DNA from 2 places in the Planktothricoides raciborskii GIHE-MW2 genome. Region 2 is predicted to be linked to the other one. Evidence: riboswitches for the same ligand, from Rfam matches in the RefSeq annotation. Region 2 holds a riboswitch; the other holds the start of a gene.
The links. A riboswitch is a leader RNA that binds a small molecule or an ion and turns the genes downstream of it on or off. The one in region 2 is predicted to bind cyclic di-AMP.
Positions count from the first base shown of each region.

Region 1: another riboswitch for cyclic di-AMP. It lies ahead of ABWT76_RS10285 (ArsB/NhaD family transporter); the one in region 2 lies ahead of ntrB (nitrate ABC transporter permease).

Region 1 covers NZ_CP159837.1:2,463,990-2,471,949, forward strand. The annotation lists gene ABWT76_RS10280 (bifunctional sterol desaturase/short chain dehydrogenase) at 1-855, opposite strand, end outside; cyclic di-AMP (ydaO/yuaA leader) riboswitch at 1,279-1,411, shown strand; gene ABWT76_RS10285 (ArsB/NhaD family transporter) at 1,783-3,129, shown strand; gene ABWT76_RS10290 (LD-carboxypeptidase) at 3,269-4,327, shown strand; gene ABWT76_RS10295 (RNA-binding S4 domain-containing protein) at 4,367-4,573, opposite strand; gene ABWT76_RS10300 (hypothetical protein) at 4,833-5,024, shown strand; gene ABWT76_RS10305 (hypothetical protein) at 5,303-5,548, opposite strand; gene ispF (2-C-methyl-D-erythritol 2,4-cyclodiphosphate synthase) at 5,979-6,467, shown strand; gene ABWT76_RS10315 (hypothetical protein) at 6,740-6,925, opposite strand; gene ABWT76_RS10320 (hypothetical protein) at 6,912-7,178, opposite strand; gene ABWT76_RS10325 (hypothetical protein) at 7,141-7,413, opposite strand; gene ABWT76_RS10330 (hypothetical protein) at 7,857-7,960, shown strand, end outside.
Region 2 covers NZ_CP159837.1:7,127,034-7,134,993, forward strand. The annotation lists gene ABWT76_RS30270 (aspartate kinase) at 1-980, opposite strand, end outside; gene ribBA (bifunctional 3,4-dihydroxy-2-butanone-4-phosphate synthase/GTP cyclohydrolase II) at 1,137-2,828, opposite strand; gene argC (N-acetyl-gamma-glutamyl-phosphate reductase) at 3,098-4,156, shown strand; gene ABWT76_RS30285 (DUF433 domain-containing protein) at 4,482-4,775, opposite strand; cyclic di-AMP (ydaO/yuaA leader) riboswitch at 5,111-5,250, shown strand; gene ntrB (nitrate ABC transporter permease) at 5,595-6,401, shown strand; gene ABWT76_RS30295 (CmpA/NrtA family ABC transporter substrate-binding protein) at 6,417-7,811, shown strand; gene ABWT76_RS30300 (ABC transporter ATP-binding protein) at 7,870-7,960, shown strand, end outside.

The DNA of each region.
Region 1 (7,960 bases), 2.6 Mb from region 2:
GAGAAATAGTTCCAGGAGTCGCCAAGCGGAAAAGGCGTTAATTTCATAACATTGCGCGATCGCTTCTGGGGTTCTTTCCCCATGAACATTCATGCCGTGATTGATTACCAAAATATCCACTTTTTCTAATACTTTGGCTAACTCGGATTCTTGACCCGCTTGCCAAGAAATCGTTTTTATCGGCAATTCTTCCCCATTAATATTCAGAGTCAGGGTTTGATTGCTAGAAGTCAGGGCGATGACTTTTGCCCCCGCTTTTTGTAACTGAAATAAGAGCGATCGCCCCAAAGTTCCAGAAGCCCCAGTAACGGCGATCGTTTTCCCCTTCAAAGAAAGTGCTGTGCCCATGATTCGATCCACCAAAGTTAAAGTACCGCAAAAATAAGCATTTTGGTTATCAAAATGATGTCGCCAGTGATAAGTTCGATTGACCAACCAGTGAGACGGTGGGGCAAGAAATGGCCCAGGAGTATGGGTTAAATCCGTCAATTCATCGGCCCCTTCTAACCCCATTCCCCGGGCGATCGCGCTTGCCAAAAAACTCAAAGTGTACAAACAACCCACCAGGGCAAACCATTGGTGTTCTGGGGCAGCAAAATGCGCCACCACCCACAAAAATAGGCCAAAACTCAGCATCACCAAAGCTTCTGGCACATCATTGCGCCAGTGGGCGTCGCGATAAATTCGCTCGCTAACCGGCGTCAGATCCGGACGAAAAACCCGATGATGCCAGACGTGCAAGCGATACAGAGGGGGAAAAATATGGCTGACAAAGTGATAAAGGTCTCGCACCAGTTCCGCGAACAAAACCGAACCGAAACCCCAACTGGCGCTGACGATCCAAAAATTCATCATTTTTATGCACTTCCAAATTCAAACATTGAAACAAGGTCTTTACACAACTTTACAGTCAAACTTGAAATCATTGATAGGAAAAGCCAAATTTCCGGGTAAATCAGAAAGCTAGAGGGGATTCGGCGTCGAATATTAGACTTCTTGCTTTCATTCCAAAAAGCCCCTTTTTAAGCGGGCGTGGGGGGATCGATCCAGGATGAAAGCTTTCTTGTCTATCTAGTAAAACCAGCCGCGATTCATCCTGACTTACTTGAGAATTGCTCTTAATCAATTTACTATATGGGCAAAATCTTGCCCACGCTTCTAAATTTAAAGAAAAGCCAAAACACCATTGGATTGAAGTTATGTTGAAAAAAAAATTTTTTTATGCTAGACTTATCCCCTAAGTAAACAGAATAAGTCAGCCTAGTTCCTTAGCTTTGAAAAATCTGAACGCCAAGGAGAGGAAACGGGGGAACCAACCTTGGGGCGTATCTCTAATATTTCAAGTATTTAGAGAAGAAAAACTCTCATTTCTAGCCCGTCAGCTAACCCCGGCGGCATTGGGAGAGGACTGGTGAATCAGCATTTAAAAAAATGTTTTGACTTCATTCAGTGACTCAGTAAATAATGACGACGCTGTAAACCTAAACTGGATTGAATTGGAGTCAATTTATGATTTTTACATCAAAAAATGAAAAGCCTAGCAATATTTCTGAAGATTAGCGATCTGGTCAGGAGATTAGAGTTAAACAGACCGGCTTAAAGTCAACATATTGTTTAGAACAAAATGCACAAATATTTGTGGATCCAATCATTGAATTGAATCAATACCTAGAAAATGATGATTAAACAATTATGGCTAATTTTCGCGTTTTCGCCAACAGGTTGAGACTGGGGGTTTTTCTAGTCAGCCAATCATGCACTCATCACAGCGGAGCATAATTTATGAACTTTATAGAAATGAATTTACCAGCGGTGATATCCCTAGCCACGTTTCTTGGGGTCATTGGGATTATTATTTCAGAAAAAATCCATCTGACAGTGGCCGCTTTATTGGGAGCATTAATTTTGGTCTTTGCCCATGTAATGACCCTGAAAGAAGCGATGAGTTACATTACCCAAAGCTATGCAACTTTGGCGCTTTTTTTTGGGGTGATGGTCTTAGTTCGGGCGTTTGAACCAACGAAAGTATTTGAATATATCGCCACTCAAATGGTAATGATTGCCAAAGGCAGTGGCAAGGTTTTATTACTCGCAGTCATCGGCATTACCACCCCCATTTGTGCGGTTTTACCCAATGCCACAACGGTGATGTTGTTAGCGCCTTTAATTCCGCCAATGGCTCAGGAAATTGGGGTAGATTTTGTGCCATTACTCATATTAATGGTCTTTGTCGCAAATAGTGCCGGTTTATTGACATTGGTGGGCGACCCAGCGACATTTATTGTCGGCAGTTCGATTAATATGAGCTTTAATCAATATTTAGTTAAACTAAGTTTTGGCGGACTGCTGGCAGTTTTGTCCGTATTGGCGATCGCTCCTTTTCTATTTCGGAAAATCTGGCAGACAAAATTTGAACACTTAGAGGACTTACCCCATCCGAAAATTAATCATCCCAAGGTGTTAATGTTAGGCGGAGTGATCGTGGGGATCGTCTTAACTTTCTTTGTAATTGGAGAATCTTTACCCATTCCCATTGACCCCGCATCTGTTGCCCTCTTAGGCGCAAGTTTAGCCCTACTATTAGCCCATCAAACTAAAATTGACACAGTGCATAATATCCTCCGAGATGTAGACTGGAGTACCCTAATATTTTTCATGTCCACCTTTGTCTTAATTGGTGGATTAGAAAAAACCGGAGTCACCAGTCAACTGGCTAAAATTTTAGCGGCTGTGATCGGGAATAATATCGCTCTGGGGTCATTAATCTTAGTGTTTATAGTCGGGATATTATCTAGTGTGATTCCCAATATTCCTTTGGTAGTGGCAATGGTTCCCCTGCTGAAACAATATATCGTCAATATTGGCATGGTCGGGCCAGAAATTCTCGATCCCAACTTTTCCGGTAATTTTCCTCCCGAAGTTTTACCCTTATTTTATGCCATGATGTTTGGGGCAACTTTAGGGGGAAATGGCACTTTGGTGGGAGCTTCTTCTAATATTGTTGCTGCGGGTATTTCCGAACAACATGGTCGGGAGATTTCTTTTCATAAGTTTCTGCGCTACGGTTTGCCTATGATGGCAGTGCAGTTAATTATTTCCGCCATCTTTATTGCGGGGTTATTGTCATAGTCAAATGGGAGGATAGAGGATAAAACATAAAGGATAGAGCATAGAAAATAGAGGAAATGGTGATATTTCATTGAAATTTTTACTTTTCACTTCTCCTCTCTCCTCTATTCTCTCTCCTCATAATTACAGGATTAATTTTATGTTTAAACTGTCTCAAGGAATTTATAATCGCCGTCAATTTTTTCATTTTTTGGGACTATCTTTGTTGGCAACTAAACTGCCTGCTGCTGCCACAGATCAGTCATTGCCTGATACTATGCCTGACAATATGCCTGACCATATCCTGAAACCGCCAAAACTAAAAGTCGGGGATACGGTTGGTTTAATTAATCCCGCGAGTCCGGTGGATTTAGAAGATGTTGAATATACGGAAAAAGCCTTAGCCAAGTTGGGATTAAAGGTGAAGCGTGGGGCGCATATTTTAGATGAATACGGTTATTTAGCCGGGAAAGACCGCGATCGCGCTGCGGATATTCAGGCTATGTTTGCGGATGATTCCGTCAAAGCCTTGTTAACCCTGCGGGGGGGTTGGGGTTGCCATCGAATTTTGCCCTTGTTGGACTATAATTTAATTCGCCAAAATCCCAAAATTATTATGGGATATAGCGATATTACTTCCTTATTATTGGCGATTTATGCCCGCAGTGGCATGGTGACTTTTCATGGGCCGGTGGGCACTTCTGAATGGAATCAGTTTTCTTTAGAATATTTCCAACGGATTCTATTTAATGGGGGGGCGGTGAAAATGGTCAATCCGGTGAGAATTTCTGGGGAGGCGATCGCCCCTGGAAAAGCCACCGGACGGATTGTGGGTGGTAACTTATCCGTCCTGACTTCAATGGTGGGTTCTCCTTATTTACCGGACTGGAATCAAACCATTTTATTTGTGGAAGAAATTGGCGAAGATATCTACCGCATCGACCGAATGTTAACTCAGCTAAAAATCGCGGGCATCCTCGATCAAATTTCTGGGTTTATTTTTGCTCAATGTCGCAACTGTACCCCTGGTGAAGACGACGATCCCTCCCTGACTTTACCCCAAGTTTTATCGGATATCATCAAACCGTTAGGAATTCCCGCTTGGTATGGGTCGGCGATCGGACATATTCCCGATAAATTTACCATTCCCATTGGTGTTCCCGTGGAAATTGATGCAAATAACGCCACCATCCGAATGTTAGAGTCCGCCGTGATATAATAAATTAAGCAGGTAGAAAAGAAACAATCTATCGCCTTACTATTGATTCACATCAACCTCAAAAGTTTGTGAACCCACCGTCACGCGATCGCCTGTCACTAATTGTCTGCCTCGTCGGGTATCAACCACACCATTGACCAGAACCTCCCCCGATTGAATCATCATTTTTGCCTGTCCTCCGGTATCGGCAATACCCATGAACTTTAAAAATTGACTCAGGGTAATAGTTTTGCTGTTTGTGGCCATAAAGTCCCTCTGAAATGATTAGATCAGTGCGATCGTATCACTTTTGTCCAATCGCTTTTACCACGGGAATCGGAATTTTTTGCCCCAATGCCACCCTACTACATTCCCACCAGTGATTATTTCGGATTTTAGATAGTACAAAAAACCTTACCTGGAGATGTTCGCCAACAGTGACAGCTTAAAAACTGGCATGAATTTATCCTGAAAGCTGCCTAATTAGCCTGAATATGTAATTAACGATTTCAAGCAAAGACATTTTATGATTAACCAAACCTCGAAAGAAACCGAAACCCAAGCCCAAACCCAAACCCAAACCCAAACCCAACCTCAACCTCAACCCAAAACTTCTACTGAATTTCACCCGCAAGAATTCGATCAAGCTATGAACGATTTAGGTAAAGCCTTTGCCGTTTATATGACTTGGAAATTTTCCGGTTTACTCGATCGCTAATACAATCCCAGAAAATGAAACTCAGTCAAGTGTCTGTTGGAGTGCCATTATGTTTCAGCCAAAGCAATTCCCAGCAAATTGCTGGTTTCTGGATTGTCACCGCAAGTTAACTTCTCCATCGCTTTTCCACAACTTCTCACAACTTATCCAGCAAATTGTCCAGCAAATTATTTTTTCACATAAAAAACCCGGTTTCAGAGAAACCGGGTTTTTTATCCGTGATGAGTCAATAATCTGGGAGTAAGTGCATATTTACTAGCCTCTAAATTATGAGATATTTATCTAACCTCAGCCAAAGATTTCCCAATCTTTAACTCTTCTTTACTCTGACCCAGTTGTTGCCAGAGTTTTTCAATTTCGCAATACGCTTCTTCCAAAGACATCTTGCCATTGCCCGCTAAATTAGAAATTAACGTCGCTTCTTGAACAAAATCTTCCATCCGGTTATGAAATTCAACATTTTCTGGAGTTAATTCACCATAGAAATGGCTATGAGGATGAATAAATTCAGCGCTTTTAATCATAGTTTTCACCTCGATATTTTAGGAATTGATTAATAATCAGGAATATTCTGGTAGAATCAGCATTTTTACACAATTGTTTCAAAGCTTATCTTTATCCCTTATCCTTCACTTATTATTATTATACCCTAAATTGCAAATTTGTGTGACATAAACCACATTTTTTTAATCAAGACCCAACGAGAAAACCTATTAGGGATCCAGAATGACGATAGTGTCTTGTCGATAAAACCGCAAGCGAGTATCTACGATCATTGGTCAGAAAGTCCTTGGTTAGTTGTTGACGGTTGGCGGTTCCCCACAGCGATCGCGACTTTACAGGATCGGCACCCCTGCACTACTATGCACGATGGCGGTTACCCGTTTCCTGTTCCCTATTTCCGATAAAATTTGCCCGGTAGGACGAATGAGGATTTTTTGAGGATTTTTGGTGATGACGGTTCAAATTAGAATTGGCAATGGTTATGATATCCACCGCTTAGGAAGCGATCGCGCACTAATTCTGGGGGGAGTCAAAATTGAGCATTCCTTGGGATTAGTGGGTCATAGCGATGCAGATGTGTTAACTCATGCGATCATGGACGCCATGCTCGGTGCCCTCAGTTTAGGAGACATTGGTCACTACTTTCCGCCCACGGACGATCGCTGGAAAGGTGCCGATAGTTTAGTGTTATTAGCCCAAGTTAACCAGTTAATCAAAGAGAAAGGGTGGCAAGTGAGCAATATTGACTCTGTGGTGGTGGCAGAACGGCCTAAATTAAAACCGCATATTAGCAAAATGCGCGATCGCCTCTCAACAGTCTTGGGGATCGACCCTGACCAAGTAGGAGTCAAAGCCACCACCAACGAAAAACTCGGCCCCGAAGGGCGGGAAGAAGGGATTTCCGCGTATGCCGTAGCCTTACTCGTCAAAGCTAATTAATTTGTTTAGGGCGTAGGGTGTAGGGTGTAGGGTGTAGGGCTGCCATCGGTGTGGGGGGAAGAGAGAAAAGAGAATAGAGAAAAGAGAATAGAGAATTTTCCTATGCATCCTATGCATCCTATGCATCCTATGCATCCTATGCATCCTCTCTTCCCCTACACCCTACACCCTACACCCTACACCCTACACCCTACACCCTACACCCTACACCCTACACCCTACACCCTACACCCTACACCCCAAAAGCCCGATGGCGGCCCTCCACAGAAATTCTACAGATTCAACTTGGCAATAATTTCTTTTAAAACATTGGCCGAATGCTGCAACTGAGATAATTCGGTATCAGTCAAATTTATATTCACCATCTTGGTTGCCCCTTGACGATTTACCACCATCGGTAAACTTAAACAAACATCTTGGATGCCGTGGAAATCTTGAATTAAACTACTTACCGTCATCACCCGATTCTGATTTCTTAAAATTGCCTGGACAAAGCTTCCCAGTAATATAGGTCATAATATCCACCGGATTACTGACAATTAAGAAAATTGCATCAGCGCAGTATTGAACTAATTCGGGAATTAATTTCTTAAAGATTTCCACATGGCGTTGCACCAGATCCAGGCGGCTTTCTCCCCGTTGCTGTTTTGCCCCAGCGGTAATAATCACAATATCAGCACCCGCTGCATCCGAAGGAGGTTTTTCCGGCATAAACTAGGGTCGGTTCGACAAAAGGCAAGCCATGTTGTAAGTCCATCACCTCCCCTTCTAGTTTTTGCTGGTTAATGTCTATTAAGGTAATGACATCCAAGGTATTTTGAATCAGCATGGAATAGGCACAAGCCATGCCCACTTGACCGATGCCAATAATTGCGGCTTTCGTACCATCTTTTTTGGCGATCGGTGATGTCAGATCGATTTGGGTGGTGAATAAATTTTCAAACATATTTCAGCGGAAATTCATTGAGTTATATTCGTTAAATTTTAAAGCATAAGGTTCATTTGGTAAAATCTTGGCATAACGGCTTTTTCCAAATCTCGATCGCAAATAGTTTGATTCATCACTTAATCGTTAAACCCGTCTAAGAAAATGGAGTGATATAAAATATCTGGGGGTTGGCCAAAATTACCAAAAATTGTTATGAATTCATAACAAAGTAGCCAATATTTACCGAAAATTAAGCGGATGGGTCATCATCTATACAGCAGATTGCGAAAATATTAAAATATGTTAAGATAAGCGAAACCGTAAAAAAGCGATCGCACAACTATCGCTGAAATATTTGCCTGCTTAGGCTCTAGCAATCATGTAAATGTAGATAATGAATGGTCAGAGTCTAGATAAGGATGTAACAGTAATCTCGTGAAAACACTGGAGGAAGATGAACCATGAAAATTTGGGTGAATGAACAACTCGATCCTAGCGGAATGCTGTATGCCTGTATTGCCTGCTGCGATGAAACCCAGGCCCAAGAATGTTATGACTCTTTTGA
Region 2 (7,960 bases):
TCCGCTTGGTTCAGGGAATGCTTATTCACCGTAAAGGCAATATCATTGCTATTCCCTTCGTGAATTGACTGAATAATCAAATCCACATTCAAGTCCTGGCGACCAATTTCCCCAAACATCTGTGCCGCTACCCCAGGGCGATCGGGCACCCGCAACAGCGCCACCTTTGCCTGATCCGTATCAAACTCCACCGCATCCACCGGACGCACCAGTTCCAACCCGTCTAACGGACGGGGAATAGGTGACGGAGAAATCACTCTAGTCCCTGGGTCGTCAGTCCAGCTAGACCGCACCACCAAAGTAATCCCATAATTTCGGGCAATTTCCACCGCCCTCGGATGCAGCACCTTCGCCCCTAAACTGGCTAATTCCAGCATTTCATCACTGGTAATTTCCGACATCAGGCAAGCATCGGGTACAATACGCGGGTCAGCGGTCAAAATCCCCGGCACATCGGTATAAATTTCACAACAATCCGCCTGCAATGCCGCTGCCAAAGCCACCGCTGAAGTATCGGATCCGCCGCGTCCCAGGGTGGTAATTTCCAAATCTTCGAGACTGGAAATCCCTTGGAACCCAGCCACGACCACCACTTTGCCGTCTTTTAAATGGGATTCTAGGCGTTCTTTGGGGATATGTAAAATTCGCGCCCGGGTATGTTCCGCTTCGGTAATAATCCCAACTTGTGCCCCAGTCAGAGAAATCGCCGGTTGACCGATTTGCTGTAACGCCATACTCATCAGGGCGATCGAAACTTGTTCCCCCGTAGACAGCAGCATATCCATTTCCCGCCGACTGGGATTAGGGGAAATTTCGTTGGCCAATTTCACCAATCCGTCCGTGGTCTTCCCCATTGCGGAAACGACCACGACCACGGAGTTACCCGCTTGCACTGTATTCACGACTCTTTGAGCCACCGCTTGGATGCGTTCCACTGATCCAACGGATGTACCACCATATTTTTGGACAATTAAGGCCATATTTTGCCACTCCAGAAAAGTTGCTTATCTTAGCATGATTAATATATTCAATAATCACGTGCAGCACACAGAGATTCTGATGTTTTCTTAACGAAAATTATTTGTTATTTGTTATTTGTGATTTTTTTATTTAAATAACAAATAACAAATAACAAATTACGGCTTATTACCCACAGAAAAGCTATAAATTGTTTGCAATGCCAGGTTTTGGCATAAGGAAGAGGGTAATTTACTCAGGGGGAAGGTTTGACGGTTGAGATCCACCCCCAAATTTGTCAGGGGATCGACCCCGGAAGAAATGAGAAATTCCAGGCGATCCAGACGAGGCCAAGTGGTCAAAGCATCGAGAATTTCCGAGATGGCTTTGATATAAGGATGTTCTGGGTGTTTATACCAATCCGGTGCCGCTAGTTTGGGTTGATCGAAACCAAAGTGAACGGTAAATTCAGGGCGACCAAACACTGCTACGGTGACAGGTCGTTTCTCCTCTTGGATTAATAAATGTTCTTCTTCCGCTAAAGAACGTAATTTTTCCAGGTATTGATACCGTTGTTCTAAGGTTAGAGAATAACTAGGCCAATGCAAGGCAACGGTGACTAAATAGGTCTGCAAGAGCATATGACCCAGTTTTTCCGCTTTGGTGGCGAGATAGAGACAGTTATATGGGTTGGATTCAATTAATAAGGGGACGCGATCAACAATTTCCAAACCATAGCCTTTCAAGCCAGCAATTTTGCGGGGATTGTTGGTAATCAATTTAATTTGAGAAATGCCCAAATCATTGAGCATTTGGGCGCCGACGCCATAGTTACGCAGATCCGCCGGAAATCCTAAGCGTTCATTGGCTTCTACGGTATCTAAACCCGTATCTTGAAGGGAGTACGCCTTGAGTTTATTGATTAAACCAATGCCGCGCCCTTCTTGGCGCAAATATAGCACCACCCCTTGACCGGCATTTTCAATCATTTTCAGGGCAGCTTGTAACTGCATCCGACAGTCACAACGCAGAGAACCCAAGGCATCCCCGGTTAAACATTCCGAATGCACTCGCACCATGACAGGTTGGTTGTGAAAATCAGCGAGGTCGCCTTTGACAATGGCGACGTGCTCGGAGTTGTCTAAGATGTTACGGTAGCCATAGATTTGGAATTGACCAAATTCGGTGGGCAAAGCGGCGACGGTTTCCCGGACGATAAACCTTTCGTGTTTGAGTCGATAGCTAATTAAATCAGCAATGCTGATAATTTTTAGCTTGTGGGTTTTGCTATATTCGATGAGTTCTGGCAACCGAGCCATTGAGCCGTCAGGATTTTGAATTTCGCAGATGACTCCTGCTGGGTATAATCCAGCCATGCGAGCCAGATCCACGGCTGCTTCCGTATGACCTGCCCGTTTTAAGACGCCGCCTTCCCTAGCTCGCAGGGGAAAGATATGACCGGGACGACGTAAGTCAGAGGGTTTGGTGTTGGGATTAATCACCGCTTGGATGGTGCGAGCACGGTCTTCAGCGGAGATGCCGGTGGTGACGCCTAAGCTGGGAGAGCCATCAATACTGACGGTGAAGGCAGTTTGATTGCTTTCGGTGTTGTTTGTGACCATTAAGGGTAGGTCAAGTTGATCCAGGCGATCGCCCGTTGTGGCTAAACAGATTAGACCACGACCATGTACCGCCATAAAGTTGATGGTGTCTGGGGTGGTAAACTGAGCGGCACCAATGAGATCCCCTTCATTTTCTCGGCCTTCATCATCGACCACAACCACGAGGCGTCCCGCTTTGATCTCTGCGAGGGCAGATTCTACAGAGTCAAAGACAAAGTTTTGTTTTGAAGCGTTTTCAGACGATTCCACGATGAAAGTAAAGCAAGTAAACAATAATTTTTTTGGCACTGATGTTTAAATTGTACCGAGTTTAGGGCGATTCCCTCGCTCTCAGAAACCGGAAAGAGCGGTTTTTATGGGTTGTCAAGATTTCCAGATGTTTAGATTGCTCATAAAATCGGTAATTCTACTACCGCTAAATCAGAATTTTGATACTACAATGCAGCATTGGGCTTTGCTCGGCAAGATTTGAGCAAAAATACCAGAAATCTCGATAGGTCTTGATTAGGAGAAGTGATATGGGTGATTCTAAGCCAGTGTCGGTGGGAATTGTCGGAGCATCTGGGTATGGTGGCGTGCAGTTGGTGCGACTGCTGATGGATCACCCAGGGGTGAAGGTGGTTTATTTGGGGGGAGATAGTAGTGCCGGGAAGCCATTTTCCGATATTTATCCCCATTTGAGTCATGCGACAGATTTGGTGATTGCTCCAGTGGATCCAGAGGCGATCGCGGCTCAATGTGATGTGGTGTTTCTTTCGTTGCCCAATGGTTTGGCTTGTGAGATGACGCCCACCCTGATTCAAAGAGGCTGCAAGGTGTTGGATTTGTCGGCTGATTACCGATTTAGTAACTTAGAAACTTACAAGGCTTGGTATGGGGGCGATCGCACCGATGGAGATGTGGCAGCAACGGCGGTCTATGGTTTACCGGAACTGTATCGCGATCGCATTAAAGACGCCAAGTTAGTCGGTTGTCCCGGTTGTTATCCTACCGCCAGCTTACTGGCTTTAGCCCCGCTACTCAAACAGGGGATGATTATCCCAGAAACGGCGGTGATCGATGCCAAGTCCGGCACTTCGGGGGGTGGTAGACAGGCGAAAACTAATATGTTACTAGCGGAAGCGGATAGTTCCATCGCCGCTTATGGGGTGACTCGGCACCGCCACACCCCAGAAATTGAGCAAATTTGCAGTGATTTGGCCGGACATGAGGTGTTAGTCCAGTTTACCCCTCACCTGATGCCAATGGTGCGGGGTATCTTGGCCACGGTTTACGCTACTTTGCGGGATCCAGGATTGGTGCGGGAAGATTTGGCGACGATTTATAAGGCGTTTTACCGGAATTGTCCCTGGGTGACGATTCTGCCTAATGGGATTTATCCCCAAACTAAATGGGCTTGCAGTAGCAATATGTGCTATATCGGCATCGAAGTGGATCAGCGTACCGACCGTGTGATCGTTATGTCGGCGATCGATAACTTAATTAAGGGGCAAGCGGGTCAAGCGGTGCAATGTTTGAACCTGATGATGGGTTGGGATGAAACCCTCGGTTTGCCGAAATTGGGCTTTTATCCTTAATTACAGCGGTTTTCTTTCTTACTGAACTACGGTAGGGCGTGATCTTTCCGGTAGGGGCGTGATCTTTCCGGTAGGGGCGTGATCTTTCCGGCAGTAGGGGCGAATGGCCATTCGCCCCTACAATATTCTAAGCAATAAATTATCTGCCGGAAAGATCACGCCCGTACACTGCCGGAATGCTTCTCCCTTACAATATTTTCAGCAATAATTTGTCTGCGGTCGTGGTTCGCCCCTAGATATTTGTGGTTTACTCGCGGCAGATTTGCGCTGTAATCTTTCTAAATAATAGTAAACAATAGTAGGGTGGGCTTGCATTTTGCCCACCCTACATATTTCTCAAAACGGATGCTACAGAAGGATGTACTAATTCATCAGGAACTCGATTTTTATCAATGTACTCATTAATCTCTGCTTGATTATCTAGATAAAAACTCAAAGCATCAAAAACTTGCGCCAAAGTCAGATGAGGTAAATGGTTAAGAATCTCTTCTGGCATAATACCCATCCGCCATAGACCAACAATAGCGCGAACCGATGTCCGAGTACCTATGATAATTGGTTCTCCGCCTAGAATCTCAGAGTTGCGATTAACATACCGTGAGAGGGTTTGAGTTGGCATAGGACAAATTTATCTATTTACTGATTTTTTCTTTAGTCTAGCAGTGAGGGATATTCTGAGGAAGAATCTATATTGACATTGCCTAGTTTGCGAACAATTCCCTAGTTAATCTGGTTTCTATGCTTTCCCACCTGAATTTTATTCTCTCAGAATTAGACGATTAATGGGCGATCGCACTCGCGAAGCAGCGCCGCTAAAAAATGCCTTACTACGATCGCCCTAACAACTAGAAAAGTCTTTTCCTGAGAAATCTTCCTCCCCTCTATACCAAAAATCCAAGGAGTATGATATACTCTATTTTTAGAGTGAGTCAGCCTAATTCTGGGTAAATCAAGCCAGAGTAATTACTCAATCAACTTGATGGCACAGAAACGGGGGAACCAAATTAGGGGCTTATCTTTACTGGAAAGGTAAAGAGGGACATCTCTCAGTCCTAGCCCGTCAGCTAACCTCGTAGGCATTGAGAGGAGACTAAAGAATGAGCATTTTTCATGTCTCAATTTCATTTAGGTATTCCCAATTTGACAACTCTCTACATTCGATTACCTTTATTTGATTTTGAGGTTTAACTTCATTGATCAATTATCGTCCCTTGGAAATTAATTTTCCGAGCGGCAACAATTTATGCAAACTTAAGCCAAAAAAAAGCTTGAGTTTTTTTCGGATGAAAAAATTCTCAATTTTGCCTGGATAAAAATCGGGCAAAATCCTGATTTAGTTTGGATTTGATTCAGTGGGGCATTGGGTCTTCACTGTTTTGAATTGGGAATGCTTTATTTATTTAATAAATTGAATAAAACATCAACAATGAGAGCGGTTATGAAGTCAAAGAAGAACATTTTTCTGGATTTTTTCAATAACTCCAATTTTTTATTACCCATTGTGGGTTTTGTGGGGGTGATTGCTTTATGGTGGCTTATTGCCTTATTCAGACAGGAAATGATGCCCACACCCCCGGAAGCATTGGCAAAAAATTTGGACTTTATTCTCAATCCTTTTTATCGTCGAGGCCCCGGTGATTTAGGTTTAGGATGGCTACTCTTAGCGAGTTTACGGCGAGTTTGTATCGGGTTTCTGCTGGGTGCGATCGTAGCCATTCCCGTTGGGTTTTTAATTGGAATGTCTCATACTGCATGGCAAATTCTGAACCCGATTATTCAAGTCTTTAAACCCGTTTCGCCCCTGGTTTGGTTGCCGATCGCCCTAGCTATATTTAATGCCGCTGAACCTTCAGCAATTTTTGTGATTTTTATTACCTCTCTCTGGTCAACCATTATCAATACCGCTGAAGGGGTAAAAAACGTTCCGAAAGAATATTTAGAAGTCGCCGAAGTGTTAGAAATGCCTCGGTGGAAACAATTAGTCAGCGTGATGCTGCCAGCGAGTTTACCCTATATTTTCACCGGGTTACGCATTAGTTTAGGCATTGCTTGGTTAGTGATTGTGGCCGTAGAAATGCTCACCGGGGGCATTGGGATTGGTTTCTTTGTCTGGGATGAATGGAATCGTCTTAATGTGAGTTCCGTGTTTTTAGCCGTCTTTGTAATTGGGATCACGGGCTTAATTCTGGATTATGCCCTGGCTAAATTACAAATTATGATTACCCATCGTCCCGCACGGAGTTAACCGGAGGAAAAACTGATGAGAAACTATTACAATCGCCGGTTATTTATCCAAGGAATAATGGGAACAGCGGGGGCGATCGCTCTTAATAGCTGTAGTCAAAAGAAAACTCAGCAAAATATTCCCGAAGAAGCCCTGGCTGTAGAACCAATTATTAAACCAGAAACCCTAGAAAAACCTAATTTAACCGTTGGTTTTGTGCCGGTTAATGATTGCGCCCCGTTTGCGATCGCATACCAAAAAGGTTTCTTTCGTAAATATGGTTTAAACGTCACCCTCAGCCGAGAAGCGAGTTGGGGCAACTCCAGAGATGGGATTATTTTTGGGCGTTTAGATGCTTCCCCCGTTGTTTCTGGTGCCGTGACTAATGCCAGATTGGGTGCAGAAGGAGCACGTCATTTTCCCCTCTGTGCCGCCATGACAATTCACCGTCATGGCAATGGCCTCACTATGAATCGTCAACTGTGGGACTCAGGAATTAGACCCTGGTATAGCTATAACGGCAATTTAGATGCATTTGGTCAAGATTTACGCAACTATTGGCAAAAATCACCCCTCGATCAGCGAGTCTGGGCAGTGGTACAAAGTTCAGCCATTTATGAATATTTTGTGCGCTATCTCATCGCTGCTGTGGGATTAAATCCGATTGATGAATTACGTTTAATTATTACTCCCCCACCGCAAATGGTGAGCAATATTCGCATGGGTGCAATGCAAGCCTATATGGTAGCTGAACCTTGGAATACCAGAGCCATTACAGGTAACGAAAATGTCGGTTTTACCTTTGCCCAAGGGCGGGAAATTTGGCGCGGACATCCCGATCGCCTTTTAGCAGTCAGAGAATCTTTTATTCAAGATAATCCCAAAACTTACCGCTCCTTAGTTAAAGCCATGATTGAAGCCTGTCAATATTGCAGTAAACCAGAAAACAAACAAGAAGTGGCACAAATTATTTCTCAGCGTTCCTTTACCGGAGCAAACATTAAATATACTGAACCGGGAATTGTGGGTAGTTATAATTACGGCGGTTTTGATCGGCAAACCCGCATCAAAAATAGCCCAGAAACCACCCTCTTTTTTGATTTACCGACCGAAGTTTCCGCCATTAAAAACGATCATTCTACCTTTCTGTGGCAATCCGATAGTTTGTGGTTAATGACTCAAGCCCACCGCTGGGGACAAATTCCCGAATTTCCCAAAAATGCTGAAGAAATTGCCAAACAAGCTTGGCAAACGGACTTATATCGAGCGATCGCCAACGAAATGGGAATTCAATGTCCCTCAGACAACTATAAAACTGTTTCAGGAGAAGCATTTATTGATGGCAAACCCTTTGATCCCAGTCAGCCCACCCAATATATTAACAGCTTTGAAATTCGTGCCAACCGCCCCCAAATTTACGGGTTGGCTTAATGCGATCGACAATATTTAATCAAAAATTAAGCAATCTTTAATCAAGAGGAATTCCGACATGGTATCACCATCAGAAAATCAACTAATTAACAACTCCCCCAACGCCAACGCCCAAGATTTTCTCGTGATTTCAAATGTAGTTAAAAGCT